One region of the Bacillus sp. OTU2372 genome, then DNA from elsewhere that is predicted to be linked to it. Evidence: riboswitches for the same ligand, from Rfam matches in the RefSeq annotation. Region 1 holds a riboswitch; each other region holds the start of a gene.
What was found. A riboswitch is a leader RNA that binds a small molecule or an ion and turns the genes downstream of it on or off. The one in region 1 is predicted to bind lysine.

Region 1 (10,805 bases):
TTCTGAAAAGTTTTTCACTGCATTTTGAAAAGGAAGTGCAAAATCCCTACGCTTCCCTCTTGTTATCCCAAACAAAGCGGCACTTACGGATAGTCCAACAAGTGATGCCCATAACGGCATTCTGCTTTTTGGTTTAGGAGTAAACAATTTGAAAAACGGCTGTCTTGTTAATTTTTTCATATTAAGCACCCCTTTTGCTTTGTATAGAAGTCAACACCTCTCCCCTCTATTTGCTTAATCTGTGCTATCCCTAAAAAAATATGTGATACAAAACATGTGTAAATTGTAATTTTTACGCAATTAATGATCAAATTATTATCTATTGTAGCATTTAATGAACCACCTCCCATTTTTAAACATACAATGGCTAAAAAGAAAATTGGTGGTGTCTATGGGAAGCTTAACTTATTTTGATTTTTTAGCAAAATTCGGTGTTGGCGGTGCCCATCCAGGGGGTATCCTTCTTACGCAAGACATTCTTTCAAAGGAAAAGATAAATGACCAATCGGTTATATTAGATGCAGGCTGCGGCACTGGTCAAACGGCAGCTTACTTGTATCAAAACTACAGAGCAAACGTGATTGGTTTGGAGATCAATCCGATTATGGTGGAAAAAGCGAAAGACCGCTTTGAAAAGCTGCAGTTCCCCATTTCTTTAATAAAGGGTTCAATTGAGGAAATTCCATTTGCCGATCATACATTTGACTTTATTTTATCAGAATCCGTTTTAGCTTTTGTTAATAAACCAAAGGCCCTTAAAGAATTTTATCGAGTATTAAAAAAAGGCGGACGTTTAATTGCAAACGAAATGACCATTAACCGCCCTGTTAATCAGCTGGAAGCAGCTGAGATTATGAGTTTCTACTCAATTGACTCGTTATTGCTAGAGGAAGACTGGAGGCTGCTATTACAAGAGGCAGGGTTCCAAAATATTGAAATTAAAGCATATAATTTGCCATTAAGCCACGGGAATCAAACACCTGAGTTCAATTTCTCAAAGGACTTTGAACCTGAACTTTTTCACGTACTGAATGAACATGGGAATATCGTTATTAAATACCAGGATGTTCTCAGCTATCGGGTATTAACTGTATCAAAATAGGAAAACCGCCTACTTTTTTAACACAAAAGTAGGTTTTTTATATTAAATAATCCACACCATTGATTATGTATATTATTGTCCTTTCGATGAAAAATAACTAACAAGGTGAAAGGATGGGATGACGACATGGATAACACTTTGGCGTACTTAAAAGAAATATTATCCAATTATACGGACGATCACTCCGAAGGAAGATTTATATATAAGAAACTCATTGAAGGCGCTTACAAATCTGAAGGCCCTTTTGTCAGGGATTTAACCCAAAAGGAAATCCATTTTTTAAATAACATATTACCCAAAGAAATTAACCATGCAAAAGAGGCTCAAGATGAAAAACGAGCCTATCAACTGAATGAGGTATATGAGCTTTTGCTCTAAAAAACAAAAAAGATGGCAGACCACTCTGTCATCTTTTTCGAAAATATTTCATTTTTTGCTAAAACTATTTCCTAGGTAAGCGCATAGTACGACAAAACATGCATGAAATCTATCTTTATTTTCCAAATAAACGACAATATGATTATAAATGTTACAAAAATCCCCAATAATTCTGACGACATTCTACGGTTCCTTGCTAATGGATATCTCTTTTTTTAAATCTTCCACCCCGTACTTCCGCAATATCCGCTACCGCTAAAAATGCATTGCCGTCATTCTCTGTTACAATTTCCTTTAATTTTGCTTCCTCAAGACGGTTTATCACACAAAAAATGACCTTTTTCTCATCACCAGAATAGGCACCTTCCCCATTCAAGTAGGTGACTCCTCGACCTAAACGATTCATAATAGCATCACCAATTTGGCTGGCATTGTCACTAATAATCCAAACAGACTTAGATTCATCAAGTCCAGTAATGGTGATATCAATTGTTTTGTATGCGACAAAATAGGCAATTAAAGAATACATGGCCCGATCCCACGAAAAAACAAATCCCGCGCTTCCTAAGATGAACAAATTAAAAAACATGATAATTTCTCCAACAGAGAATGGAAGTTTATTATTGAAAAGAATGGCCAAAATTTCGGTTCCATCTAAAGAACCTCCGTAGCGAATAACCAAACCTACTCCAACGCCGAGCAGGATTCCCCCGAAAACGGTGGCAAGTAGTATATCTTGTGTAAACGCTGGAACTGGATGAAGGAGTGTAGTTGTAATCGAAAGAATGACAATTCCATATAGAGTGGATAATGCGAAGGTCTTTCCAATTTGTTTGTAGCCTAAAAAGATAAAAGGAATATTAAAAAGAAATAGGAACACCCCTAGTTTCCAGCCTGTAATATAGGATAACATGATGGAAATGCCGGTAATACCGCCATCTATTACATTATTGGGGACAAGGAATATTTCCAACCCTATAGACATTAGAATGGCCCCCAGCGTGATTAATAGAGCCCTCTGGAAAATCTTCTTCTTCGTCAACCCTTTGTGTTGAATCTTAGCCATGATGGCTTCTTTCTGGTCAATTAAACTAATCTCTTGTGTCCCTGACATTATCTTTCCCCTTTCAGTAAAGAATCTTACTAATAGTATAATGAATTTAAGCTGCCATTTATATTGAAATGCTTACTTTTCTTTCGCATAAAGAAAACTGCCTCATAATTAAGGCAGTAATTGAATCAACTAGGGTTAACTTCATCGTAGGAGAGGGTTGTCACACTAGTGTATTCCCCATCTTCCACTTCTTTCTCAGTTGCACTCGCATTTAGTTCTTCTTGGTCATCCATCCCTGGTGCAACGGTTGGTTGTTTTTTCTTAAACATTCCCATCACTCCTTTTCGAGGATTATTTTCCCTAATTTTTTATCAACTATACTTAAACCTTTAATTCAAAATTTAAATTAATAAAAAGAAGCTACCTCAATTAAGAAGTAACTCCTTCATTTAATTAACAGCTTAGGAGACCCAACCATGACACCAGCTAATGATTTTCAAATGATTATTTCCGTTTAGTTTTTTTAAGCTAACCGAAACTTTGAAAACTCAGCCGATGTGTGTTTGTCCCGTTGTAGGAATTAATTCGCATGTGTTTAATGGAATTCAAACTCCTAAAAGAAACAAATCATTTTCGGTTTTGACACCGTTTAAGACTCTTTTTCTCATTCGGATTCAGCTTCTTGGCGATACATCTTTTTGGTTTGGTTTCAGTTATGGATACCTTGTGTTTAACTAGGTACTAACCTATAAACCCTTAACATCTACCTTTGATAGAGATTCTATTAAATCATAGATATCCTTTATGAAAGGTGTTTGTTTTGAATTTATCATCCCTTTAAGATCTATTATCGCTCCACCTACCAACTGATTAATCGAAACAACCTTACAACTACTCGTTCACATAACGGAACGAACACGTATGGTTGAGCCTCCTAAGATGTTAACTTTTTATATTTCTTTTTACACTTTTAGTGTATCACAGAATCTTTAGAATAAACGGAAATTTTGTGACAGTTATGTGAACTTTTGGAAATTTCGTTCTGGATTAGTATCAAAGTAAAAAGGGAACTCTATTTAAAATAGAACAATATTAGAAAGGATGAAAGGGCAGATGATAGAATCACTTAGGAAATATGCGAATCCCTTTCATTCTATTGACGATCTTGATCCGTTAATAGAAGCGATTGGTGATGCGAAATACGTCCTGCTTGGAGAATCTTCACATGGTACATCAGAGTTTTATACAATTCGGGCAGAATTAACGAAGAGGCTAATTCAAGAAAAGGGCTTTTCCTTTATTGCAGTGGAAGGTGATTGGCCAGCCTGCCAATCAATTAATCGATATATTAAAGGATTTTCTCCATCTAATAAGGATGTTCGGGAAGTATTAGAAGATTTTAACCGTTGGCCTACATGGATGTGGGCCAATAAAGAAATAATCGGCTTAATTGAGTGGTTAAAGGAATTTAATATAAAAACGAATCGATCAGAAAAGGTTGGATTTTATGGTTTGGATGTATACAGCCTTTGGGAAAGTCTTGATGAGATAGTTGGTTTTTTAACAAAAATTAATTCTCCAGAACTTGAGGCTGCTAAGAAGGCGTTTGCTTGTTTTGAGCCCCATAACCGAAATAACGAATCCTATGCTGTCTCTGCCGGCTATTTATCTGAGGACTGTATGAAAGAGGCACTCCACCTCCTTTCCACAATACAAAAAAATAAATGGAAGTTTGAGGATGATCAAGAGAGCAGTCTCAATATGGAAGTAAATGCTCTTGTTACAGCACATGCGGAGGAATACTACCGCACCATGGTGAAAAGTGATGATGAATCTTGGAACATTCGTGATCGGCACATGGTTGATGCTTTAAATTCCATTAGTAAGTTTTATGGCAAAGATGCAAAGGTTATCATTTGGGAACATAATACACACGTTGGAGATGCACGGGCCACTGACATGAAGAACGAAGGAATGGTAAACGTGGGGCAGCTCGTTCGCGAACAAAATGGTGAAGACATGGTATTTATCGTTGGGTTCGGGACTTATACAGGCACCGTAATTGCCTCAACGGAATGGGGAGTGAACTTGGAAGTAATGGATGTTCCGCCTGCCCAACCCGGCAGCTGGGAATACTTCATGCATCAGGCAGGAGCCATGAATCAGTATCTTATTTTTAACGATCAAAACCGTAAAGAATTTTCCTCAACAGTCGGCCATCGAGCTATTGGTGTTGTGTATCATCCCGAATACGAACATTTTGGAAATTATGTTCCTTCTAACATGGGGAAGCGGTATGATGGGTTTATATTCGTAGACTGCACCAATGCATTACATCCATTAGTATTAGAACATGTTTCCATTTAAGAAATAGTTTTTCTTGCCAAACTCTTCAAATTTCCTTTGATGTGAGATTTTTTTAACATGTTAACATAAAAAACCAATCTCTAAAAAAAATTGGTTTTTTGTCCTAATTACTTAGATCCCGGTGCTGGTTGATCGACACCTTTTACATGGTAACTATGGCCATCGTCTTCAGTAGTATTGAAATCATAATAATGGACATGCATCCCATTCCCTACTGGTATAGCTGGGCCGGAGTATGCACGATAATGGTGTATGTCCATCCTCAAATAGCACATATCCTTCCGTATAATGAATATGCCCCCCATCTTGAGTTGGAATCGGCGGTGATGTAACGTCCAAACATTGATGCACATGCCCTGAGCTTACACCTGTATAGTCAATTTGAACCGTGGTTATGATGTGGAACAAAACCTTGGACAAAGTCATCCTTACCTGTATTTCTAATCACAAACACCCCATAAAGTAGATTTAATGTTACAACTATATGCAGCTGATAATTAAATAAGTCAAAAAAGGCATTCAAAATTTTCGCTCGCAATGATGGTAGCATCTTCGCACTAAAAGAAAGAAAATAAAAATCCTTATCACAGAGTATTGATAAGGATTTTTGCTATTAAACACTTACATTATGAATTTTCCTTTTTACTATTTTGTTAGAAAAATGGCTTTGCAAAACCATGCCAATCATGACTAATGCCATGCCGCTCCAGGATAAGGCTGAAGGCATCACCGAGTTTAAGAGCAATAATTCTCCCATTACGGCAAATAAAACCTCCATCGATTGGGTTGCCTCGACAGCAGCGAGCTTTTGCATGTCACCTCTAACTAAATCAGTGGCTTGAAAGAATAGAACCGTGGCAATAACTCCTGAGGATATAGCCACAAGCCCCGATTGAGTGATTTGCCCTAGGCTTGGAGAACCAGCCGTAAGCAAACCATAGATAGATAATACAATCCAAAAAGGCAGACTGGCAAGTGTCATTCCTAACACCCGTTGAAAGACATCTAGACGGCCTCCGCACACCTCCATCATTTTCCGGTTACCCAGCGGATAGGCAAAGGACGCAAGGATAATTGGTAATACCCCTAGGGCAATTGCCATCAGCGATAAGTGACTCGCTTGTTCCAATTGCATAAGGATAACTCCTAGTAAAATAATCAGGGACATCCCTAAACCCTTAAAGGGTATTCTTCCTCTTAACTGAATAGCCCCTTTCTCCGTCATGACAGTTTCGTAAAAAAGTGGTGCTAGCATAGAACCAGAGATAATGGTAATCTGCCAAGTTGAGGCAATCAACCAGCCAGGTGCATATGCCGCCGAAAAGCAGATCGGTGCATAGAAGAATCCAAAACCGATTGTACTCCATAATATCCAGATACCAGGCTGCTTTTTCATTTCAAGTAACAATGGTTTAAAGTTCTTCCTCCCGATTACAATTAGAACTAGAAATGGAACCATAAAGAAATATCTTAAGGATGCACTCCAAATCCAACTTCCTCCTGCAAGATCCATCGATCTATTGAGGATAAAGGTAATCGCAAAAAAGAAAGCGGCAAATATGCCTAACATAATGGGGCGCATTCTTCTCTTTCCTTTCCTATTCAAGGGATCAATAGTAGTCTCCCTTCTTATTAGATCGGGTTAATTTTTATTAGTATATCAGATTTCTGAATTTTATGTTAACATATCTTATGAAAATACAGGCATATACTTATATGTCCTGAATAAAATGTTTTGTCGTAAAAAAAATACAAAACAAATGAAACTTTAGTCAATCTATTTCGTACATAGCTTAGACAAAAAAATAAAGAGTGAGGATGATTCGATGTTTGGAAAAGTGGCTGCTGATATTTTAGGATTAAGTGATGTAGGTTCCGTTATTAGACCAGAAAATTATGATAAAGTGGATGCAGACGATTATGTCATGCATGAAGACAATGAAAAAATTTATTTCTTAATAAAATCAAAATCTGATGAATATTGCTTTACTAATAATGCACTTATCCATCTTGATGGTACAAGCGCGACTAGTAAAAAACGGATGCTGCATCGCTATAGTTATGCAACAAACCGAATTTCAGATGTCATGCTTGAAACAGCTGGGACTGTCGATCTTGACGTTGAAATTAAATTCAAAATTGGCTCGGTTCCATTCTCGATTGATGTCCACAAGAAACATATTGAGGAAGTAAAGGACTTATATAAAGCATTAATCAAAATTTCTGAAATCTCCCATGAAAATGAAATCAGCCTGCAATTCGCTAAACAAAGCCTTGATGTTGCTTCGACCACTCTTGGCCGGATTACAAGCCCCGACAGCAATCTAGTGGTCCAATTCAAAATGCTTAACCAAGCAGCCTTTCAATGGCTTGAGGATAGCAAAAAACAATATTGTGTGAAGGATTTCGGATTTGTTTTTGAAAAATATATCAATAACTAAAATGAAACACCCCCAAGACTATTAAAGCTTGGGGGTGTTTCATTTTTATTTATAATCAATTATTACATCTTCTAGTGGTAATCGTGTGGTGTTGTGTGCTGGTGCTGCAGCCTTTCCAATTTGAAGTAATAAAATTGGAAAATAGCGATCGGAGACATTAAATCTTTCGATGAATTTCTGTTTATCGAAGCCAGCCATCGGCACTGTATCATAGCCTCTTTCTTTCGCAATCAGCATCAACTGCATGGAGATTAGCCCCGCATCGAATGTGGCAATATTTTTGCGAACCTCTTCAGGTGCATGTGGGTAGGTGCTGTTAGCATTAGCAATTAATTGCTCCATACTCCCTTTTCCCATGAATCCGGCTTCATAGGCACTTTGATACACTTTTTCAATGACAGGGCCCAAGCGATATCATGAAATTATTTCCTCAATCCCCGGCATTTCCGACCGTTTGTTAACAGAGCGGCTGCGAGATTTGGAATCGGAAGGATTAATTACCAAAAAGGTGATTGCGACCTCTCCTAAAAGAGTGGAGTATGAACTTACAACCGCCGGAAAAGATCTTGAAGAAGTGATAAATACATTAGTAAAATGGGCGAAAAATCACTCAAATAAGTAGAATGGCTACTATAAAAGAGGCTTGCATGTGATTATACATGCAAGCCTCTTTTATGTACTAAAACCGATTTTTTCTGTGAAACAGCCCCATTACTTCAATCGTTTCCGTGATATTGACAAAAGCACACGGATCCACCTCAACAATAAGGTTTTTGACTTCATTAAGTTCATATCGAGTAATGACAGTTATGATGATGTTGCGCTTGTCATTGGAGTATGCACCAATCCCATCCATGACGGTAAGACCTCTATAAAGGTTGGCTAGCAGATGTTGCCTTAGTTCTTCACCTTTATCCGTAATAATCATCAAGGTTAACTTCGCATGGTCCGTATAGATCGTATCCACAACTTTCCCGGTTAAATAAATAGATACTAATGTATTAAGGGCCGCATCCCAATTAAATAAAAATCCACTAATCACAATGACAACAGCGTTCATACCCGAAAGTAACACACCTATTGGAAAATCCTTTTTTCTCGACACAATCATCCCAATGATGTCAAATCCGCCCGTTGAACCCGATGAACGAAAGACCAGCCCTACTCCAAGACCTGCCAAAATCCCTCCAAAGATGGATGAAAGAATTGAATCCTTCGCAATTGGAAGTTCAGGCACTATGTAAAGGCCCACTGAAATGATGACTACAGAAATAATAGTATTCATAATGAATTTCTTTCCTAGCATCTTATAACCAATAATGATCAGTGGTAAATTCAATAGGAAGTTTGCCAAACCGGTATTAAGCGGGGTAACCATCCCTAATATCATTGATATTCCGCTTAATCCGCTGCTTAATACAGCGTGAGGAATTAAAAAAAGGTTAAATGCCACCACTACAATGAGGGAACCGGCAATTACTCCAATAATCTGCATGGCAAATCCTCCTGCCTCCCAATTTTTTCTTTTTTTTAAATGATACTGATTCTCTAAATGAAAGTAAACTTAATAGTTTTTTTCCAATAGCATAAATAGTCTGCCTATTTAGATTTAATTGACTTTTATTAAATAAGTTGACAATTTGATTATATCAATGATACTTTAGTAGCATATTAATTTAATAGAAAAATCCTCATCAAAACCGATGAGGTAGAGGTCGCGGTTTTTATCAGTAAAACGGATGAGATGTAGAGACATCGCTGAATTTGTTTGAAAGGAAAAGCTGCCGAAGTGTGCTTTCTTCTCTATAAAAGCATGCTGGGTCTGTCTTCGAATAGGAACAGAACTGTCACGTTTGAACCAACCAAGCAAACGTGTTGAGCTATCTTTCGGAAGGTATGATGCGGGGTATTTACAATGCCATCGGAGTCTGCTTCGATGGCATTTTTTATTCCAAAACTCCTTCTCGAAACTGTAAATCGCAGGCTGACCATCAGGTACTTGCGTACGTTAACAGCATTTTATAAAAAAGAAAAGGAGTTTTATTAATGCAAGGACAAACAGCAGGACCTTTAGAAGATATAAATACAGGTAAACATACATCCAAAGAGGATTCGAATGAATTAAAACGAAGCTTAAAATCTCGTCATTTAACAATGATTTCTCTTGGCGGAACCATCGGAACTGGATTATTTCTCGCAAGCGGAGGCGCAATTCACTCGGCCGGTCCAGGCGGAGCGATTCTTTCCTATCTTGTGATTGGAGTAATGGTTTACTTCCTAATGCAAAGCTTAGCTGAAATGGGCGCTTACATGCCAGTTGCCGGAAGCTTTAGTACGTATGCAACTAAATTTGTTGATCCATCCCTTGGTTTTGCCCTTGGCTGGAACTACTGGTATAACTGGGCGATTACCATTGCGGCAGAATTAGCTGCTGTCACCATGATCATGAAGTTTTGGTTCCCACATACTCCTTCATTTGTATGGAGCGCTATTTTCTTAGTGATTATGTTCCTATTAAACTATCTTTCAGTTAAAGGATTTGGGGAAGCGGAGTATTGGTTCTCGCTAATTAAGGTAGTTACAGTTATTATTTTTATTATTACAGGTACATTAATGATTTTTGGTATTATGGGTGACCATGCAATCGGCTTTAAAAACTTCACGGTCGGTGATGCTCCTTTTCACGGCGGGTTTATGGCAATGCTTGGTATCTTTATGGCAGCAGGTTTCTCTTTCCAAGGAACTGAACTATTAGGTGTTGCAGCCGGCGAGACGGATGATCCAAGTAAATCGATACCTCGTGCAGTCAAGTCTGTATTTTGGCGCATTCTTTTATTTTATGTATTAGCCATTTTAGTGATTGGTCTACTTATTCCGTACACAAACGAAAACTTGGCTAATGGCGATGTATCTGTCAGCCCATTCACACTTGTTTTTCAAAAAGCGGGGATTGCATTCGCTGCTTCTGTTATGAACGCGGTTATCTTAACAGCGGTTTTATCAGCGGGTAACTCTGGAATGTATGCATCAACTCGGATGCTTTGGGATCTTGCACGACAAGGTAAAGCTCCTAAATTCTTAGGTAAACTAAATAAAAATGGCGTACCTGTTAATGCTTTAATCGTGACAACCTTGGTAGGAACACTTGCGTTTCTGGCCTCTTTCTTTGGAGATGGAACCGTCTATGTTTGGTTATTAAACGCTTCTGGTATGTCAGGCTTTATTGCATGGCTTGGAATTGCCATCTGTCACTATCGTTTCCGTAGAGCTTATGTAGCACAAGGAAAAGATCTTAATTTATTACCTTTTAAATCAAAACTTTTCCCATTTGGTCCAATTTTTGCCTTTGCAGTTTGTGCATTTGTAGTACTTGGACAAAATTATTCAGCCTTTATGGGTGACCAAATCGATTGGAATGGTGTTTTAGTATCTTATATCGGATTACCTTTATTCCTTATTTTAT
Region 2 (10,805 bases), on a different contig from region 1:
CCAGTGAAGTGATATGAATAGAATTATCTATTTGCTTTTCTTTAGCCAGGTCTATAAGCTCATTCGCTCTGTTTGTGTTCCTCATGGTGGCAATCACTGTAAATCCTTTTAATGCCAGTTCAATTACACACAGTAAACCAAAGCCGCTCGACGAACCCGTCACTATTGCTGTTTTTCCATTCATTCTGCTTCTCCTTTCAAGGCCCATATCTATTATTAAAAATGCATAAAGGAAAGATATGTATAGAAATAACTAAAAAAATAAGGCTGACCTAAAAAGGCAGCCTTATTTTATTTAACTTACACTTACAAGTTTGTCAGTTGGCAGCAGCTTTTCCAACGTTGATATTTCTTCATCGGTTAATGGTACCAATGGTAATCGTACATTACCGACACGGATGCCCGTCATATTTAGAGCGGCCTTTACTGGCGTAGGGTTAGGAGCAGCAAATAAGCCCTTCATTAGCGGAAGGAGGTTGCGATGTGCAGCCGCTGCTTCCTCGAACTGTCCATTTTTAAATTTTGTGACCATGTCCTGCATTTCATTGCCGATAATGTGCGAAGCAACAGAAACCACTCCAGTCCCGCCAATGGCTAAAACTGGAAGAGTTAACCCATCATCCCCGCTATAAAGAGAGAAATGATCTGGGGTTTTACTGATAATTTCAGCCATCGCATCTAAGTTGCCGCCCGCTTCTTTAATAGCCACGATATTGTGAATCTTTGAGAGACGAACAACGGTTTCAACAGACATGTTTACACCACAGCGGCCAGGGATATTATACAGCATGACTGGTAGAACAGTTGCTTCGGCAATTGTTTTAAAATGTTGATAGATTCCTTCTTGCGATGGTTTGTTGTAATAGGGAACAACTAGTAAAATACCATCAACACCAGCTTCTGCAGCTAGTTTTGTTAAATGGATGGAGGCCCGTGTATTATTTGAGCCAGTACCAGCGATAACTGGAACTCGGCCTGCGGCTTCCTCCACAACTAACTTAAATAATGCAACTTTTTCTTCTGTTGTTAAGGTAGGGGACTCACCAGTTGTACCTGACACAACTAACGCTTCAGTGCCATTTTCAATTAAATAGTTAACTAACAATCTTGTGGCATTAAAATCAACATCACCATTTTGATCAAATGGTGTAACCATTGCGGTTAATACTTGGCCAAAATTCATTTTTTCTCACCCTTTGTAATTTTTTATAAATTAGAGGGGTAAGGCCATTCTGATGTCAACGCAAAAAAGCAGCAACGAGGGTCGCTACTGCTGTAGAAACATCAAAATATAAGTTCCTATGCGTGAGATAGCCCTCCATATAGTTTCCTATATGACAATTCTGTGCTTATTCAACACAGAACCAGCTTCAAGATCAATGAGACTCTATCCGCTTCGGCAAATTCCCCTTTCCACAATCATCATAGGACCTCATTTTCCTCAAATAGTGTACTGATGGTCTTTGCGCCTCTATCCTCACTTCAAAAGGTATTGAAGTAAGAGAATATGTAATTACTAGTAATATAGCAAATTTTCCGTTTCATTACAAGGGAAACCAACTGCAAATTTTTGAATAAATGAAAAAATCACAAAATGAATGGGACTAAAGTTCACCTTAACAAAAGAGACTCGCCGAAGCCAATGTTCAGCGAGTGTTAGTTCTTCTCACTTATTTTGCATAAAAATTTTCCGTATAATATGGCTGTGACTCATTATTAAAGGCAACGCCTACACCTAGAAACGTGTACCCCTTACGCAGGATATTTTCCCGGTGCCCTAGTGAATTCATCAATCCCTCATGGGCAAAAATACTACTGAATTGGCCGTAAGCCAGGTTTTCACCCGCCAGCTGATACACGATATCATCCGCTGCCATTCGGTCAAACGGTGATTGCCCCTTTAGATTGGTGTGGTCAAAATAATTATGAACGGCCATATCAGTACTATGCTTTCGGGCGGTTACTTGTACATGCTCATCCCACGTAAGGATCGGAAGCTGGTGTTCAACCCGGGCAGCGTTGGTTAAGTCAAATAACTGATACTCAAAGCCTTCTTTTAACTGCGAGCTTGGTTTTGTATAAAAGTCTACTTTCTTATTTTCTTGGTCTTTGCTGATTAATTGAACAGCTGTAACGGTATTGCCTTCATGTTTATCATAAAAAACAGTGACATAGGTATTATCTATCAAGAAAATATCATAGTCCTCCTGTTCAGGTAATTTGTAAAGGACAAGCCCTTTTTGAATACTGGTTAGGGGATTACCAAGCAGGTTACGAACTGTTCCTTTTGCTGTCCCTAATTTGATTCCTTTTTTGGAGGCAATTAAGTCTTGGTTGGAATATAAGCCAGCCACCTTATTTTCATTATTGTACATGACCATGAAGAAATTCTGGTAATTATCATGATAGGTATTCCAAGTGGTCCCATATTCATTAAGGGTGGAACGGTTAGGCGTCCCTAAGTTTTCGACAACGTCATCTTTACTATCGCCCAGTTCAATGTTAAAAATAGAGAAGTCCTGTTGTGCAGGTGTATTTAATTCTACCTTTGACTCGTTATTTGATTCAGTTGATTGTTGATTCTGTTTAGTACTATCATCTAATAGTACGCCAAGCTGTTTCAAGGCAGTTTGGATTTCATTGTATATGTTTTGAATGGTTGTTTTGACTTCAGGGTTGTCTTTTAAAGTATTCACTTCTGAAATACTATTGGTAAGGCTTGTATTGTCAAATTGTTTTTCTATAAAAGGCCAAGAAGAATGTATTAAAAAAATAGCAATTATAATCGTTAGAAAACGCAACATCGATTTTCCTCCATTTCTATTAGAATTTTAACCAAAAATCTTTAATAATATAAGTAATATGCTTGTAGTAGTCATTATTTACCATTGATATATTAATATAATAATTTAATTGAAAACGTTTACATTTATTTAAACTCAATAACAATTCTCTGTTATCGAAAAATGGATTATTAGTGCTATAGAACTAAAATTAGTAAAAGCAACCAATGTTCAAAGATTGTTCAATATTTCACAAACTATTATCGTTTTTCCGTGTTATGATGTAAACATAAAGAAACAAGGAGTGATAAGACATGATGATTTGTGAATGGCAAACCTTCTCAACAGATGCTGAAACTTATACCCAAGACCTCTTCGAAGAAATAGTCGGTGACCCATTTGAAGCCATGCTGATGAAAGAAAATGAGGAGATTCCAAGTTGTATTTGGACAGTAAATTATGTAGTCATTGTTAAAAAATACTCCAAAGTATTAACAGAAATTTTATTTGAAAAAATCCCGCGTAATCCAGTGTGTGAATAATCATTTCCTAATTTATTAAACTAGTTTGTGAAGCGATTCACAAACTAACAATTCAATTTATGCTAAATTCGTAATCTAATTTTTATAAAAATATGTGAAATAATTCACATAGACGATAATTGGAGGGAATATCATGGCAGTAGTAGAAAAGTCAGTAAAAGAAAAACAGAATGTAACAGACATGATTAATGGCTTAGTTGAAAAAGGTTTAAAAGCATTAGAGGTATTTAGAGGCTTTGACCAAGAAATGATTGATGAAATCGTTAAGCAAATGGCACTAGCAGGTCTTGATCAGCATATGCCGTTAGCAAAACTTGCTGTCGAAGAAACTGGAAGAGGCGTTTACGAGGATAAAATTATTAAAAACATGTTTGCAACCGAATACGTCTACCACAACATTAAATATAACAAAACAGTCGGCATCATTAATGAAAACGAACATGAAGGCATGATTGAAATTGCTGAGCCTGTGGGCGTCGTTGCAGGGGTAACACCAGTCACTAATCCAACATCAACAACGATGTTTAAAGCGCTCATTTCCATTAAAACACGTAATCCGATTATCTTTGCCTTCCATCCATCTGCCCAAAAATGCAGCAGTGAAGCAGCTAGAGTGTTAAGGGATGCAGCTATTAAAGCAGGAGCGCCAGAGAATTGCATCCAATGGATTGAAACACCTTCTTTAGAAGCGACACAAGCATTAATGAATCATAATAAAATTTCGATGATCCTTGCCACTGGCGGTGCGGGCATGGTGAAATCCGCTTATAGCTCAGGAAAACCAGCTTTAGGAGTTGGACCAGGTAACGTTCCATGCTACATTGAAAAAACAGCCAATCTTAAACAAGCGGTGAATGATTTAATTCTTTCAAAAACTTTCGATAATGGTATGATTTGTGCTTCCGAACAAGCCGTTATTATCGATAAAGAAATTTACAACGATGTTAAAAATGAGATGATCACTAATAACTGTTATTTCTTAAATGAAGAGGAAAAAGAAAAAGTAGAAAAGTTAGTCATTAATGAACATTCTTGTGCGGTTAATCCTGAAATTGTCGGTATGGCCGCCTATAAAATTGCTGCGAAGGCGGGAGTGACAGTTCCAGAAGGCACAAAAATCCTTGTAGCAGAATTGAAGGGCGTCGGTCCTAAGTATCCGCTATCTAGGGAAAAATTAAGCCCAGTCTTAGCCTGCTTTAAGGTGAACTCAACTGATGAAGGTATTAAGAGAGCGGAAGAAATGCTTGAATTTGGCGGGTTAGGACACTCTGCAGTCATCCATACAAACGACCAAACCGTTATTAACAAGTATGGCATCAGGATGAAGGCAGGAAGAATTATTGTTAATGCTCCATCATCACAAGGTGCGATAGGGGATATTTACAATGCCTATATGCCATCTTTAACACTTGGCTGCGGCACATATGGTGGTAACTCTGTTTCTACGAACGTAGGGGCTGTACATTTAATTAATATCAAAAAAGTAGCTAAAAGGAATGTGAATATGCAGTGGTTCAAGGTTCCGTCTAAAATCTATTTTGAGAAAAACTCAACTCAATATTTAGCAAAAATGCCGAAAATCTCTAAAGCCTTCATTGTTACTGACCCAGGCATGGTGAAATTAGGATATGTAGACAGAGTGCTATACTATCTTCGTAAACGTCCGGATTATGTGCATTGTGAAATTTTCTCTGATGTAGAACCAGATCCATCTATCGAAACCGTTATGAAAGGCGCGGAAATGATGGCTAAGTTCCAGCCAGATGTCATTATTGCGCTAGGCGGTGGGTCTGCGATGGATGCTGCAAAAGGAATGTGGCTGTTCTATGAATACCCAGACGCTGAATTCTTTGGCTTAAAACAAAAATTCCTTGATATTCGCAAACGGATTGTAAAATATCCTCATTTAGGTCAAAGAGCACAATTTGTTGCGATTCCAACTACATCCGGAACTGGCTCTGAAGTAACATCTTTCTCTGTTATTACAGATAAACAAGCCAATATTAAATATCCGTTAGCTGACTATGAATTAACACCTGATGTTGCCATTATTGATTCGCAGTTCGTTATGACTGTTCCAAAACATATTACGGCTGACACTGGTTTAGACGTGTTAACTCATGCAATTGAGGCTTATGTATCTTGTATGGCGAATGATTTTACAGATGGGTTAGCCATGAAAGCTATTCAGCTTGTATTTGAATTCCTACCTAGAGCTTATCGAAATGGAAATGATGAAGAAGCACGTGAGAAAGTTCATAACGCGTCTACAATTGCGGGTATGGCCTTTGCGAATGCATTCTTAGGAATTAACCACAGCCTTGCGCATAAACTAGGAGCTGAGTTCCATATAGCTCATGGACGTGCAAATGCTGTTCTATTACCGCATGTTATTCGATATAATGCAACAAAACCGAAGAAGTTTACTGCATTCCCTAAGTACAATCACTTCAAAGCTGACAAGCGCTATGCAGAGATTGCAAGAACTTTAGGATTACCTGCTGCTACTACTGAAGAAGGTGTAGAAAGCTTAGTTCAGGCGATTATCCGCTTAGCTCTAGAATTGGAAGTTCCGATGAGTCTTGCAGCAAACGGTATTGATCAAGCAGAATTTGAAAGTAAAGTAGACTTACTTGCTGATAGAGCATTTGAAGATCAATGTACAACAGCAAATCCTAAGCTTCCGTTGGTAACTGAATTAGCAGAAATCTATCACTTAGCATATAAAGGAATCTAATGAAATAACAACAAAAAACTCAAGCCACTAGGTTTGAGTTTTTTTGTTGTCTCAAATAAGCTCATTAGAAAAACGATTTGACAATTTCTTCATGTTTATTACATACCGTACAGGTATACTCTATTTCTAGGGTATCTTCACGTACCATGTGTTCGGTTTCCTTTTGGCATTGCTCACAATACAGGTTTCTTGGAATTTCAATCATCTTGTCAACATCCTTTATGTTTTATTCTAAAATCGTTCATTATAAGATTAATATCCCAGATATTAGTTGAAAAATTCTAAAAGGACATATAATATTTAAATCGTTTAAGTTAGATTTCTAGCAACTGTATGGGAGCCTTGGAAGGAGGAATTTTACATGGACAATAATACACTAGAAACATGCACCAAAATTTTGAAACATGCCAAGAACATTGTTGTGTTGACTGGTGCGGGTATAAGTACAGAGTCTGGAATCAAAGACTTTCGTTCGCAAACAGGGATTTATAAACATGCACCAGAATACATACTTTCGCTCGATTATTTTTATAAACACCCAAAGGAATTTTATCAATTTGCAATTGAAAATTTATACCACCCTGACGCTGTACCAAATAAAGGACATCAAATTCTTGCTAAGTGGGAGGAAGAAGGCAGGGTTGGATCTATTATTACGCAAAATATCGACGGGCTTCATCAAAAAGCAGGCAGCAAAAATGTGATAGAGTTCCATGGAACAATTAAAACAGCCACGTGTCAAAACTGCGGAAAGAGATATTCTACTAGTGAGATGATTAATCGTATCGAAACCCTGGAAGACTTTTATTTGTGTAATCATTGTGAGACAAAGCGGAAAGAGGACCGCTTTATTAAACCGGATGTGGTTTTGTTTGGGGATACCGGTGAATGGTTTTCGATGGAAGGTTTTAACCATATTCTTAACTTGATTCGCGGAGCAGACTGTTTATTGGTATTAGGGACCAGTTTAAAAGTAACGCCTTTCTCCACCTTCCCGCAATATAAAAGTGCCGGTGTCCCGATCATTATTATTAATAAGGGAGATACACCTTATGATTTCGCACCGAATACCTTTGTTATTCAAGAATCAATTGGGTCGACACTCACGAGGATCGTGTTTTAATTTAACTTTGTCTTTATTTATGTGCATGATATACTTTAGTTGCCAATATTTGGCGAGGAATGGACAAGATTAAAGAAGTCGGAGGGAAGTACATAATGTTTACTTCTATTAATGAATTTAGCCAGGAATGGAACCAAGAAGCGGTTTCTACCCAAAAGGTTTTGGATGCCTTAACGGACGCGTCACTCCAACAAACAGTTTCCTCGGAAGACAGGACATTAGGGAGAATTGCCTGGCATATCGTGGCAAGTACGCCAGGCATGATTAATGAGTTTGGGATTACGATGAACAATGTGGAAAACGCAGACAAAACCCCTGGAACTGCACAAGAGATTGCTGAGACTTTTAGAAAGGTCAGTGCGGATGTTGTGGAACAGGTAGAGAAGCAGTGGACAGATGAGTCATTAACGGAAATTCAAAATGTGTTTGGGATGAATATCCCTAAAGCGGCCACTCTTTCACTATTAATTAAGCATATTATTCATCATCGCGGCCAAATGACTGTTTTAATGCGTCAAGCAGGTTTAAAGGTTCCAGGGATATATGGTCCGGCAAGAGAAGAATGGGGCCAAATTGGCATGGAAGCTCCGGCCTTATAGAAATGAGTTATCACCAGTTTATAAATCAAAACGGTGATATAATAATATTATGTAAACTTAAAATGAACAAAAAAGATGCCTGGTTGATTACAAAACCGGGCATCTTTTTTTGAACGAATTATCTTTTAGCCTGTTTATATAATTCAATTGTTTTATAGCCTTCGCCTAAAACTGTCTCCATCTCAAGCTGGCGTTTTTCTTGTGTCTCTTTTCTTTTTGCACTATAAATATACCGGGCCCAATCCTTTTGGTAGCCTGGAGTTAAATCATTGTATTTTTTTAAAATTTCTTCATCTTTTTGCAAGTATTGCTTTATATCTTCAATATTGTTAATGTAGTCATCCACACATTGGCTACTTTTATTGGTAGAAGATTTTTGCGTCTTCTTTGGAGTAGATTTTAAACCAACCACCGTAAAGACATCATTTAAGCTCACCATTCTTGCAAACTTGATATTGCTGTTAAGTACATAACCATCCTCATCGGAAGGCAGGGCACTAATAAAACTGTCACGGTCTATGTATTCTTTATATACTTTATTATTCTTTTTGGGATAAGCAAAGTATAGATAGCCGTTGTCCTCTAGCAGTTGTTTCTCAATTACATTTTGAAGTTCATTTATGAATTCCTCTAAGCTAAAAATGAAACTCATGATAAGTTCATATTTGTCTCTTATTATAGACGAATCATATTCTAGTTCTTGAAATTCATCGACTTGTTCTGGTTTATGGAGGATAAGTTTGTTCTTGTATTTCTGCAAGTTTAATTTTTCAATTATACTCTTCGGGGCGGCCATAGTTTGTACTCCTTCACGCTCTTATTAATGTGATAATCTCTTTCATCTTAATTCAGCACTTCAGGATTAATCAAGTTTTTAGGGCGTTTTCCTGTTAAGCCTGCAAGTAAATTTTCGACGGCAAGTTTGGCCATTTTTAGTTCTGTTTCATAGGTGGACGAACCAATATGTGGTGTCGTGACTACATTTGGAAACTGCAGCAAGGGATTATCCAAATTAATCGGCTCAATTTGGTATACATCTAAAGCCGCGCCATGAATTTCCTTATTTCTTAGGGCTTGGATTAATGCTGTTTCATTTACCGTTCTACCACGTGAGCCATTGACAAATATAGCGGATTTTTTCATCAGTTTAAATTCTCGTTCGCCCATTATGTTTTCTGTCTCAGGTGTGAGCGGTGTCATGAGGCAGACAAAGTCTGATTCTTTTAGCAGGGTATCAAGGTCGCAATAACTGGCGTTATATTTTTCTTCTGCCTGTAAATTTCGGTTGCGATTATGGTACAAGATATTCATATCAAATCCTAGGTTAGCACGTTTTGCAATTGCAGCTCCGATTTTCCCCATCCCAATAATCCCCAGAGTTTTATGATGAACATCTATTGCATATTCTGCAGTAGTTAAATGGCCTTTCCAATTTCCAGATTTCACAAAGTGATCCAATTCAGCAATCCTGCGGGCTGAGGCTAAGAGGATTCCGAAAATAGCATCCGCTGTAGTATCTTCGAGGACGCCGGGCGTATTCGTTCCCATCACACCGCGTTTTGTCATCTCTTCAATGGAAAGGTTATTATAGCCGGTGGAATTATTCGATACAATTTTTAAATTTGGCGCCTGGTCAAGTAGTTCTTGATCGACCGGAAGAGCGAGTCCGACAATCCCTTCCACATTTTTTAGCGCCTGTTTAAAAACAGGATCTGTTTTAGGATTAATGCTATCAAATACGTGTACCTCAAACTGTTCGTTAAGTTTTTCAAGAGCTTCTGTTAATTCAAAGTTATAAGCAATGATTTTTCGTTTCATGGTCTTAATCTCCTCATAATAGGAAGTCATGTTTATACTTTTTAAAGTGACATAAAGTGATAAAACAGTCAATAACTCTTAAAACAATACTTAAATAAATAGATCTTAATAGATAGTGATTTGTTTAAGTAGTAGGCCCCGTTTAATTCGGAAAGAATGGAAGAATCTTTCGATAGAATGATAGTAAAACTAAAGCCATCTCTATAGAGAAGCGGTCCATTATCATAGTGCTAGCAAGGAGATTTACAATTGCTATCAGATAGATAGCGACCGTTCTTTTCCCACTAGCATTCATTTTTTATACATCCTATAATTCGACACAACTAGCCTTTCACCCGCCAATAGTCCAATATATCCAAATAGACCGTTGTATAAAAAAGTTCAAAATAGCTAGAAAATGCCCTCATTTTTGAGCTTTTTTAAAAATTTTTTGTTGAAATGAATACGTCGTACTATACAAACAAGCCTATTATTTTGCTAAAATATTAAGTAGAATAATTGGGAAAAAAGTACTTTTTGCATTAAAGTTAATTTTCTGAATTATAAAGTAATAGTGGTTTAGGAGGAGTAGCGAATGTGGGATCTTGACATGAATATAGATCAAATTGCTAGAATAAAAGTTATTGGTGTTGGCGGCGGCGGAAATAACGCTGTTAACCGTATGATTGAGGATGGAATCCAAGGTGTTGAATTTATTGCTGTCAATACAGACGCACAAGCTCTTAATCTTTCAAAAGCGGAGATTAAAATGCAAATTGGTGCCACATTGACAAGAGGACTCGGCGCAGGGGCAAACCCTGAAGTCGGTAGAAGAGCAGTAGAAGAGAGTAGAAAGCAGCTGCAAGAGGTACTAGAGGGAGCCGATATGGTATTTGTCACCGCTGGTATGGGTGGCGGCACCGGAACAGGGGCTGCACCTGCTATCGCGGAAATTGCCCGTGAACTTGGTGCGCTAACGATTGGGGTAGTTACACGACCGTTCGGATTTGAAGGAAAACGTCGTGCAGTTAATGCTGCCAGTGGAATTGACCTAATGAGAGAAGCGGTGGATACGTTAATTATTATCCCTAATGATCGCTTACTGCAAATTGTCGACAAAAAAACGCCAATGCTCGAAGCTTTCCGTGAAGCAGACAATGTTCTTCGTCAGGGTGTTCAAGGGATCTCTGACTTAATTGCTGTACCAGGATTAATTAACCTGGA
Region 3 (10,805 bases), on a different contig from region 1:
GCACCTTGTGTAAATGAAGTAAGTGAAGACCAATATAAACAAATGACGGATGAAATCACCCGTTTTTTAAATGGCGGCTATAAAGAAATTAAAAATGAGCTAACGGAAAAAATGACTACGGCGGCTGAAGAACTGGATTTTGAACGAGCTAAGGAGTTCCGAGATAAAATTGTCCACATTGAGACCATTATGGAAAAGCAAAAAATCACGATGACCGATTTTACAGACCGTGATGTGTTTGGATATGCAGTCGACAAGGGCTGGATGTGTGTTCAAGTCTTTTTTGTCCGTCAAGGTAAGTTGATTGAGCGGGACGTCTCGATGTTCCCAATCTATAATGAACCTGAGGAAGAAATCTTAACATTCCTTGGTCAATTCTATACAAAAGCAAGTCATTTTAAGCCAAAAGAGATCCTTATCCAAGATGAGGTCGATCTTCATTTGGCAGAGCAGCTGCTGGAAGTAAAGGTCCTGCAGCCACAAAGAGGGGCCAAAAAGGACCTGGTTAAAATGGCGATTAAAAATGCCAATATCGCCTTAAAGGAAAAATTTTCTCTCATTGAAAAAGATGAGGAAAGAACGATTAAGGCCGTTGAAAATTTGGGAGAGCTCCTCGGGATTTATACCCCGCACCGAATAGAGTCATTTGATAACTCCAATATTCAAGGGACGGACCCCGTATCAGCGATGGTTGTTTTTACAGATGGAAAAGCGAACAAACGCGAATATCGAAAATATAAAATAAAATCGGTAAAAGGTCCGGATGATTATGAATCCATGCGGGAAGTCACTAGGAGACGATATTCGAGAGCCCTAAAAGAAAATCTTCCGCTGCCGGATTTAATTATTATTGATGGCGGTAAAGGACATATTGAAGCCGTACGGGATGTTCTAGAAAATGAACTTGGTTTAGATATCCCGCTTTCAGGTCTAGTGAAGGATGAGAAGCACCGCACTTCACAGCTTCTCTATGGAAATCCGCTCGAAGTTGTCCCATTAGCACGGAATAGCCAAGAGTTTTATTTGCTGCAGCGAATTCAGGATGAAGTCCACCGTTTTGCGATTACTTTCCACCGGCAAATCCGCGGGAAAAGTGCTTTTCAATCATTACTCGACGATATCCCGGGAATTGGTGAAAAGCGAAAAAAATTATTATTAAAGCAATTTGGTTCAGTGAAAAAAATGAAGGAAGCTACACTGGAGGAATTTACTGCACTTGGTATTCCGACAAATGTGGCAGAAGAATTAATCGAAAAACTTCGTTCATAATTATTGTCATAAAATAATGAACATGCTATAATGATAAAAATTTAATCAGTCACTTTATCGTACTAAAGTGAAGGTAGAGGTGCGAAATTCAATAGTAATGATTCTGAGAAGGATGAGCTTCAATGAAGAATCATGAAAGGGAAGGTTCGCCGAAGTGAAGAAGGACTCATATCCTTTTTTTGCTGGTTCTGTATTGAAGAAATCCAGAATTGTCAAGACGGTGTCTTGGAGAGCTATCTTACGTTGTTTGTACAGGAATTTTTTTTCGTGTTCAAAAAGCAATGAGATGCCCTTCTCATTGCTTTTTTTTATTTTACTAGCATACTAGTTACAGCAAAATGGAAAGTAGGGGAAAAAGGATGGGTTTAGTTGTTCAAAAATTTGGCGGCACTTCTGTTGGAAGTGTTGAAAGAATTTTAAATGTTGCAGCATGTGTAAGAGAGGAGAAAGAGAAGGGCAATGATGTCGTTGTCGTTGTTTCTGCGATGGGAAAGTCAACGGACCAGCTTGTAAGCCTGGCCAAGGATATAACGAAAGAGCCTAGCAAACGAGAAATGGATATGCTCTTGTCTACAGGCGAGCAGGTGACCATTGCATTACTTTCCATGGCTTTACAACAACAAGGGCTTGAGGCAGTTTCCTTCACAGGCTGGCAGGCAGGAATCGTTACTGAACCTGTTCATGGTAATGCCCGCATTGCGAAAATCAATCCTGAGGCAATTCAAGCTCAAGTTTCTACTGGAAAGGTTGTCATCGTCGCGGGTTTCCAAGGTGTTACCGAGGATGGCGAAATTACGACATTAGGCCGCGGCGGTTCAGATACAACCGCAGTTGCTTTAGCAGCAGCACTAAAAGCTGATAAATGTGATATTTATACAGATGTAACAGGCGTGTTTACGACAGACCCAAGATATGTAAAAGATGCTAGGAAACTATTATCCGTTTCCTATGATGAAATGCTTGAGTTAGCCAATTTAGGCGCAGGTGTGCTTCATCCAAGAGCAGTCGAGTTTGCGAAAAACTATAAAGTACAGCTTGTTGTCAGATCTAGCATGGAAAAAGAAGAAGGAACAGTTATTGAGGAGGAAGCAACAATGGAACAAAATCTAGTGGTACGCGGTGTGGCATTTGAGGACGAAATTACAAGAGTTACCGTATTAGGTTTGACTAACTCGCTTACAAGTCTATCAACAATTTTCACCACTTTAGCCCAGAATCATCTTAACGTAGATATTATTATTCAAAGTACAACCGAAGCTGGAAGTGCTAATCTGTCATTCTCGATCCACACGAATGATCTATTAGAAACAGTGAAGGTACTTGAAGATAATAAAGCGGAACTTGGCTATGAACAGCTCGATGCAGAAAATAAATTAGCTAAGGTTTCGATTGTCGGTTCAGGAATGATTTCCAATCCAGGTGTCGCAGCGAAGATGTTTAAGGTTCTCGCTGAAAATGATGTCCAAATTAAAATGGTCAGCACCTCCGAAATCAAAGTATCAGCCGTAGTAGAAGAAAAAAATATGCTAAAAGCAGTTGAAGCCCTGCATGCAGCATTCGAACTAGGTCAACAACAATAAGATTGTATAGATAGTAAAAATAATAAAAATGATAAGAATAATAAAAATAATAAAAATGGTGTCAGGCACCGAAAGGTATGCTGACACCATTTTTATCACCGTTATAGAATAATTTGATAGGGGACCTGAATTTACTTGATGTAGTCTTTAATGTCCCATTTGACGGTGAATTGTACTTTGTTTCCTTTTTTGATGGGATGTTCGAAGGCTTCAGCGGCGACTTCCTTTTGAAGCTCCATTTGCTGTGCGAGAAAGCCTGCTTCAAGCTGAAAGAAATGCTCGGCCTTTGATTTTACCCGTGAAACAAGTATTGGGCTCACCAGTTCAATCTCAATCTCGTTTTTTGTTTCTTTTCTAATTTCCAGCTGGCCCCATGAGGCATTATGAAAAAAGGTAACAACCTCATCAAAATCAGCTAATGGGTATTTCCGCGCCAGCCGTTTGCCTGCCCAATATAATATTTCCTGTGTATCCTTGCCAAGAATCTCGGGCAGAAGGATTTCCCTAATTAATTCATATCCGAATATCGATACGGTGCGTGGTTCAGCTGTCTGTTCAGCTATATTTTCATCTGTGTTCAAACTTACATCGACAACAGTACTTTCTTTCAATATGCTTCCCCTCTTTCTATCATTCTATTATATACAATTTGAGGCGGATTTCAGTACCGTTTTATTTGTAATAAACAAATTATCGCGCAATATTTAATCCTATTTTTCATCATAATTATTATTTCCTATTAAATATAATTTCTAACAGTTAGATGTTGGAAATTGATTGAAGAATATTGTTGTATTACATAACAAAGGGCTATAAAACTCAACTGTTATAAAGGTCTATTACAATATCAATATATTTTAAAAATTTTCTATTTTTGCTAAAGAATCTGTATCCGTTTTCTTGACGCTCTTAAATGATGGGAGTAAAATGAACATGTCACATAATTGTCACAGTGATGACAATTAAGGATTTGTAAGGAAATATAAAAAGGTTACAGTAAAAAAGCACTTTTTAAAACTAAAAGGGGGGTAAAAATAATGGCGGGTAATCGTGAGTTTGTTAATCGCAGATTGCACTCATTACTAGGAGTTATTCCGATCGGAGTATTCCTGACGCAGCACTTAATCGTCAACCATTTTGTAACAGGGGGACCTGAATCTTTTAATAAGGCTTCAAACTTTATGGGAAGTCTTCCTTTCAAGATTGTCCTCGAAACAGTAATTATTTATTTACCGTTGTTATATCATGCAATCTATGGACTTTATATTGCTTTTACAGCAAATAGTAATGTTAATAGATTTGGTACTTTCAGAAACTGGATGTACTTACTTCAGCGTATCACAGGCGTCATTACATTGATCTTTATTGCATGGCATGTATGGCAAACACGTGTGGCAGCTGCATTAGGGACTGAAGTCAACTATGACATGATGCACAATATTCTATCATCACCATTTATGTTTGGTTTCTATTTAGTAGGAATTCTTTCAGCAATTTTTCACTTTGCCAATGGTTTATGGTCATTCTTAGTAAGCTGGGGTATTACGGTATCACCACGTTCACAACGTATTACTACTTACGTGACAATCGGTGTGTTTGTTATTCTTTCATTAATTAGTATTCAAACATTAATTGCATTTGTATCTTAATAGATTATAAGTCGGAAAAAATTGTATTTTGGATTAAAGGAGTGAGTCACGAATGGGTAAAGGTAAAGTGATTGTAGTCGGCGGCGGCCTTGCAGGCTTAATGGCTACTATCAAAGTGGCAGAATCAGGAACACCGGTAGAGCTTTTTTCGCTAGTTCCGGTTAAACGTTCTCACTCTGTTTGTGCCCAAGGCGGTATTAATGGAGCAGTAAATACAAAAGGTGAAGGGGATTCTCCGTGGATTCACTTTGACGATACCATTTATGGCGGAGATTTCTTAGCGAATCAGCCGCCTGTTAAAGCGATGTGTGATGCGGCACCTGGAATCATTAATCTTTTTGACCGGATGGGTGTTATGTTTAACCGTACACCTGAAGGTTTACTAGATTTTCGCCGTTTTGGCGGAACACAGCATCACCGGACAGCATTTGCCGGAGCAACAACTGGGCAACAGCTTCTTTATGCACTTGATGAACAGGTTCGCCGCCATGAAGTGGATGGCTTGGTTACTAAATATGAAGGCTGGGAATTCCTTGGTGCGGTTCTAGATGATGAGGAGGTGTGCCGCGGGGTTGTCTGCCAAAACTTAAAAACAATGGAGATCAAATCATTTGCTGCTGATGCTGTCATCATGGCAACTGGAGGCCCTGGGATTATTTTTGGAAAGTCAACCAACTCCGTAATTAACACAGGTTCAGCTGCATCGATCGTGTATCAGCAAGGCGCTTACTATGCAAATGGTGAAATGATCCAAATCCATCCAACTGCTATTCCTGGTGATGATAAGCTGCGTTTAATGAGCGAATCTGCACGTGGTGAAGGCGGTCGTATTTGGACATATAAAGACGGAAAACCTTGGTACTTCTTGGAGGAAAAATATCCTGCCTACGGAAACCTTGTACCACGTGATATTGCAACACGTGAAATCTTTGATGTATGTGTTCGTCAAAAGCTTGGAATTAATGGTGAAAACATGGTATTCCTTGATCTTTCTCACAAGGATCCGCATGAATTGGACGTAAAACTTGGTGGTATTATCGAGATTTATGAAAAATTCATGGGTGATAACCCACGTAAAGTACCAATGAAAATTTTCCCTGCGGTTCACTACTCAATGGGTGGACTATGGGTTGATTATGATCAAATGACAAGCATTAAAGGTTTATTTGCTGCTGGTGAGTGTGACTATTCACAGCACGGTGCAAACCGTCTTGGTGCAAACTCCTTGTTATCAGCTGTTTACGGCGGAATGGTGGCAGGACCAAATGTTGTTAAATATATCGAAGGACTTGAAAAGAGTTCAGATGCCATTTCTTCTACTGTATTTGACCGTCATGTGAAAGAACAGGAAGAAAAATGGAATAATGTTATGTCTTTAGATGGTACTGAAAATGCTTATGTACTTCATAAAGAACTTGGTGAATGGATGACTGATAACGTAACCGTTGTCCGTTATAATGACAACCTGTTAAAAACAGATGAAAAGATTCAAGAACTATTGGAGCGTTATCAAAACATTAATATCAATGATACATCGAAATGGAGCAACCAAGGGGCAGCTTTCACAAGACAATTACAGAACATGCTGCAATTGGCCCGTGTTATTACGATCGGTGCTTATAACCGGAATGAGAGCCGTGGTGCTCATTATAAACCTGATTTCCCTGAGCGGAATGATGAGGAATTTATGAAAACGACGATGGCTAAATTCGTTGATTCTAAAACTGCTCCAGCTTTCCATTACGAAGAGATCGACGTTTCGTTAATTAAGCCAAGGAAGCGCGATTACACAACAAAACATTAATAGAAAGGGGAGTAGGGAAGCATGTCTGAAAATAAAAACGTAACATTTATCATTACTCGTCAAGATAGCCCAGATGCTGCTCCTTATGAGGAGACATTCGAAATTCCATACCGTCCGAATATGAACGTTATTTCGGCATTGATGGAAATACGTAAAAATCCAGTAAATGCACAAGGGAAAACGACTACTCCAGTCACTTGGGAAATGAACTGCCTTGAAGAGGTTTGCGGTGCATGTTCAATGGTTATTAACGGGAAGCCTCGTCAATCTTGTTCGGCATTGGTTGATCAATTAGAGCAGCCAATTCGCCTAGCGCCAATGAAAACCTTCCCTGTTGTCCGTGACCTTTCAGTTGACCGAAGCAGAATGTTTGATTCGTTGAAAAAGGTAAAAGCATGGATTCCAATTGATGGAACTTATGATTTAGGACCTGGGCCTCGGATGCCGGAGAGAAAACGTCAGTGGGCATATGAACTTTCTAAGTGTATGACCTGCGGTGTATGTTTAGAAGCTTGTCCAAATGTGAATAGTAAAACAAACTTCATGGGACCAGCTGTATTTAACCAAGTTCGTTTATTCAACGCTCATCCAACAGGCGAAATGAACGCGGCTGAACGTTTAAATGCTTTTATGGAGGATGGCGGTATGCAGGGCTGCGGTAATTCTCAAAACTGCGTACAAGCTTGTCCAAAGGGAATTCCAATTACTACTTCTATTGCAGCGGTTAACCGAGCTGCAACCATGCAAGCCTTTAGAAACTTCTTCGGAAGCGACAGCGGTAACTAAAATTATATTGAATCTAAGAGACCTTCTTTTCTGTTTAGGAAAGAAGGTTTTGTTTTATAAAAAGCAGAAGTTTCATTAGTCCATTCTTGTCACTTTTTGATATACTTGAACAAATGACCTAGTAAAAGGCAGGTATTCATGGTGAAAACAAAATTCTCCTTTTTTCTAATTATCATTGGCCTCATTTTCGTGGGTGCCGGTGTTTGGCAATATGCTCATACAAAAGTAAAATCCACTACGGCTCTCCAGCAAGCGAAGGAAATCATCAGCCAAAAACAGCCGGTTGCTGCGGATAAGAAGAGATTAGACAACAGTACTCCTCCCACAACAGGAGACACCATAGGAATTCTAAGCATTCCAAAAATTAAAGCGGAGTTGGCCATTGTGGAAGGGACAGACCCTGATGATCTTGAAAAGGGAGTAGGCCATTATAAAGGCTCTTATTTTCCGGGTGATAAGGGGCAAATCGTTTTGTCGGGCCATCGCGATACGGTTTTTCGAAAATTAGGCGAGTTAAAAATAGGTAATCATTTAAAGATTCAGATGCCGTACGGGAACTACACATACGAAATCACTCATACTAAAATTGTTAAATCAAACGATAAAACCGTTATTACCTTACAAAAACAGCAGGAAGAATTAATCCTGACAACGTGTTATCCGTTTCATTATGTTGGAAATGCACCAAAACGATATATCATTTATGCAAAAATAATTGGCTCCTAAACAAAGGATAATAAAAAGTTGGAATAATTTTGTGATTATTTCATAAAAAACCCACTCCTTTAGGTTAAATATAGTCACTCCTTTGTATCGTTTACATAAGATATTGTGACTAAATATATACCCATCCCACGATACATTACTGGCGAAGGCAAGGAGGGTTACAATACTTGAAGGAGAATGATTATAATCACAAGCCATTACTCACCAAACGGGAAAGAGAAGTATTCGAATTATTAGTACAAGACAAAACAACGAAAGAAATCGCTGGTGAATTATTTATAAGCGAAAAAACAGTTAGGAATCACATTTCAAATGCCATGCAAAAGCTTGGTGTTAAGGGGCGTTCACAAGCTGTTGTAGAGCTCCTTCGAATGGGAGAGCTAGAACTTTAATAATGTGGCCGGCTTCCATTTGGAGGCCGGTTCATTTTTAGGAAAAAGTTTTTTTAGAAAAATAAAATCTGTTTTATCCACGGGTTGTTCTCTGTAAAAGTCCGGTGAATTCTTTCTTGTTGGGCTGGTTTGGAAGATAACATAAGTTAATGGAAAATAGTAGAAATCTATTGAAAGTTTTATCAGTAAAACTTACAATGAAAGTTAGAATGGTAATATAGGCATTATCATGGGAGAAAGGAACGGAAAGAGAAAGATGAACAGTCCTGTTGAAGCGATTAAAAGTGAAAAAAGAATGCTTTTATTAAAATATTTGGAAGAAAACCACAGCAGATATGAGACGCTATTTTCCTGCAATGAAGATGGCATTTTTGTATTGGATATAGAAGGGCATGTTGTTCAATCAAATCCGGCATTTCAACAATTAACAGGTTATTCACATGCGGAAACGGACAAGTTAAGACTTCAATTTCTTTTTCCAATCGACCATATCAATAAGGTGTTCCATCATTTTAGTAATGCAGTAGTAGGCCGTTTTTCAAACTTTGATACGAAAATCATTACTAACATCGGCCAAATCCTTGATTTAAATATAACGTTTATCCCGATCAGTGAAGATGACCAAATCGTCGGGGTCAGAGCAGTCGGGAAAGACATTACCGAATTAAAAAGAAAAAAGGAAGAAATAAGAAAAATTGAAGAGATGCAGCGTGTATTAACAGATAATATTTTAGATGTCATAGTGAGTACGAATTTGCAAGGGGAAATTGTTTACGTATCTCCTTCCTGTGAATATATTCTAGGGTATGAGCAAAATGAAATAATAAAAGAAAATTTATTATCATTTGTCCATCCAGATGATGTTGAAAAAGCTTATCAGAGCCGGAAAATGGTGCTCGACAGCCAAGAAAGTGGACGAGACTGCTACCGTATCCGGAAAAAAAGCGGAGAATATTTGTGGGTGGAATCGCTTTGTAAACCGATCATCGCCCATGATACCCTTCATGTTTTAGAGATTGTCAGTGTCATAAGAGATGTAACAGAACGGAAAAAGGGTGAAGAAGAAGCTAAAAGACGGGAAGAGACCTATCGCGATTTAGTAGAGCATTCACCTGATGCCGTTATTATTGCGAAAGATTCTGAGATTCTTTTTATAAATGATACTGGTGCTAGGTTATTTGGGGCAAAGGATAAAAAGGATATTCTAAACAAGTCAATCGGAGAAATTATTCATCCTGATTTTCACGAGATTGCTAGAGAGCGGGAAATCATGGTAATGGAAGGAACTATAACTGATTTTATCGAGTATAAATTGCTGCGTTTAGACGGCACACTCTTTGTTGCTGAAGTGAAAGGAATTCCTACTTTTTACCAAAATATCCCTGCAAGACATATCATCATACGGGATGTAACGGAACGGAAAAAGACGCACGAACTTTTGCTTAACTCCGAAAAATTGAACGTGGCAGGACAACTGGCTGCTGGAATTGCTCATGAAGTGCGAAACCCACTTACCGCAATCAAAGGGTTTCTTCAGTTAATGGAGTCTGAAGGTGAAGGAAATAAATCTTACTTCGATATTATTGAATCAGAAATGGACAGAATTGAATTGATCCTAAGCGAGCTTTTAGTCCTGGCCAAACCACATGAATTAAAATTTGGACCAATTGACCTCATCACCCTGCTAGAGAATGTCAAGACATTAATTGATACTCAGGCTGTTATAAATGGAATTCGAATTGAGACGAAATATAATTATCAAAATTTTACTATTAATAGTGATAAGAATCAGCTAAAACAGGTGTTTATTAATATTTTAAAAAATGCAGTTGAAGCCATGCCCCAAGGTGGATTTATCACGATTGAAGTAAAGCAGTACGGTTGTAATATGGTGAAAATTTTCTTTAAGGACACTGGATTTGGGATGTCACCTGAAATCCTAAAACGTGTGGGAGAGCCATTTTTTACAACAAAAGAGGACGGCACTGGACTTGGTATCATGATTTCTAAACAAATTATCGAAAACCATGGTGGAACGATCAACATTTGGAGCGATGAGCAGGGGACTATGATAGAAGTGATATTACCGATTGCGAGTGAAAGGCTCCATTAATAATACGTAGAAATGAAAACCGGCATCGAGTTAGGATGCCGGTTTTCATTAGGATTTTAGGGTAATGTAGAATGACTTTGAGAATTGTCCAGCTCCAGCGCCCTAGCAGCTAGTGTCCTTCGCGCTCCGCCCTACGATAAGTCAACATCGAATCGCTAACGCTCTTCGTGTTTCCTTTATCTCAGTTGGAGCGCTCCAGGCCATACGCCGCTGACCAGGGCGCTTCCGCTTTTCTTACCCTGGTAAGGTATAACTAAATTCTAATTCATCTACCTGTTTATTGTAATCCACAAAAAGATCATGTCCATTAAAAAACCATAAATCGGAGCCTTCAATAAAGAAAGTCAGACCTTCTTTTTCAGTCTTAACGCCCATGTCTATTGGCTCGTTATCGACGGTAAATGCAAGTGAAAACCCTTCTTGAACGGGGCTGCTTCCGTAAATTTTAACATAAAACCTTACTTTATCTCCTTTTTTCAACTCTAC

Region 2: it holds a riboswitch for lysine, as region 1 does, so the genes downstream of both, dapA (4-hydroxy-tetrahydrodipicolinate synthase) here and AAHB15_RS26590 (amino acid permease) in region 1, are expected to answer to the same signal.
Region 3: it holds a riboswitch for lysine, as region 1 does, so the genes downstream of both, AAHB15_RS13490 (aspartate kinase) here and AAHB15_RS26590 (amino acid permease) in region 1, are expected to answer to the same signal.

What each region holds. Positions count from the first base shown of each region.
Region 1 is NZ_JASATK010000030.1:24,783-35,587, forward strand. Features, by position in the region: gene AAHB15_RS26530 (hypothetical protein) at 1-180, opposite strand, end outside; gene AAHB15_RS26535 (class I SAM-dependent methyltransferase) at 392-1,102, shown strand; gene AAHB15_RS26540 (sigma-G-dependent sporulation-specific acid-soluble spore protein CsgA) at 1,229-1,480, shown strand; gene AAHB15_RS26545 (YitT family protein) at 1,677-2,546, opposite strand; gene AAHB15_RS26550 (hypothetical protein) at 2,720-2,863, opposite strand; gene AAHB15_RS26555 (erythromycin esterase family protein) at 3,648-4,901, shown strand; partial or broken gene AAHB15_RS26560 (YmaF family protein) at 5,009-5,346, opposite strand; gene AAHB15_RS26565 (DMT family transporter) at 5,515-6,483, opposite strand; gene AAHB15_RS26570 (PH domain-containing protein) at 6,728-7,342, shown strand; gene AAHB15_RS26575 (nitroreductase family protein) at 7,388-7,699, opposite strand; gene AAHB15_RS26580 (winged helix-turn-helix transcriptional regulator) at 7,737-7,964, shown strand; gene AAHB15_RS26585 (YitT family protein) at 8,022-8,837, opposite strand; lysine riboswitch at 9,044-9,233, shown strand; gene AAHB15_RS26590 (amino acid permease) at 9,389-10,805, shown strand, end outside.
Region 2 is NZ_JASATK010000003.1:180,623-191,427, forward strand. Features, by position in the region: gene AAHB15_RS08630 (SDR family oxidoreductase) at 1-184, opposite strand, end outside; gene dapA (4-hydroxy-tetrahydrodipicolinate synthase) at 296-1,183, opposite strand; lysine riboswitch at 1,304-1,482, opposite strand; gene AAHB15_RS08640 (CAP domain-containing protein) at 1,671-2,804, opposite strand; gene AAHB15_RS08645 (hypothetical protein) at 3,098-3,325, shown strand; gene adhE (bifunctional acetaldehyde-CoA/alcohol dehydrogenase) at 3,459-6,062, shown strand; gene AAHB15_RS08655 (NAD-dependent protein deacylase) at 6,424-7,185, shown strand; gene AAHB15_RS08660 (DinB family protein) at 7,281-7,784, shown strand; gene AAHB15_RS08665 (YdeI/OmpD-associated family protein) at 7,903-8,580, opposite strand; gene AAHB15_RS08670 (2-hydroxyacid dehydrogenase) at 8,628-9,602, opposite strand; gene ftsZ (cell division protein FtsZ) at 10,177-10,805, shown strand, end outside.
Region 3 is NZ_JASATK010000007.1:61,972-72,776, reverse strand. Features, by position in the region: gene uvrC (excinuclease ABC subunit UvrC) at 1-1,269, shown strand, start outside; lysine riboswitch at 1,336-1,513, shown strand; gene AAHB15_RS13490 (aspartate kinase) at 1,629-2,849, shown strand; gene AAHB15_RS13485 (YslB family protein) at 2,981-3,460, opposite strand; gene AAHB15_RS13480 (succinate dehydrogenase cytochrome b558 subunit) at 3,887-4,498, shown strand; gene sdhA (succinate dehydrogenase flavoprotein subunit) at 4,551-6,302, shown strand; gene sdhB (succinate dehydrogenase iron-sulfur subunit) at 6,324-7,088, shown strand; gene AAHB15_RS13465 (class D sortase) at 7,227-7,814, shown strand; gene gerE (spore germination transcription factor GerE) at 7,982-8,206, shown strand; gene AAHB15_RS13455 (PAS domain S-box protein) at 8,463-10,319, shown strand; gene AAHB15_RS13450 (HesB/YadR/YfhF family protein) at 10,554-10,805, opposite strand, start outside.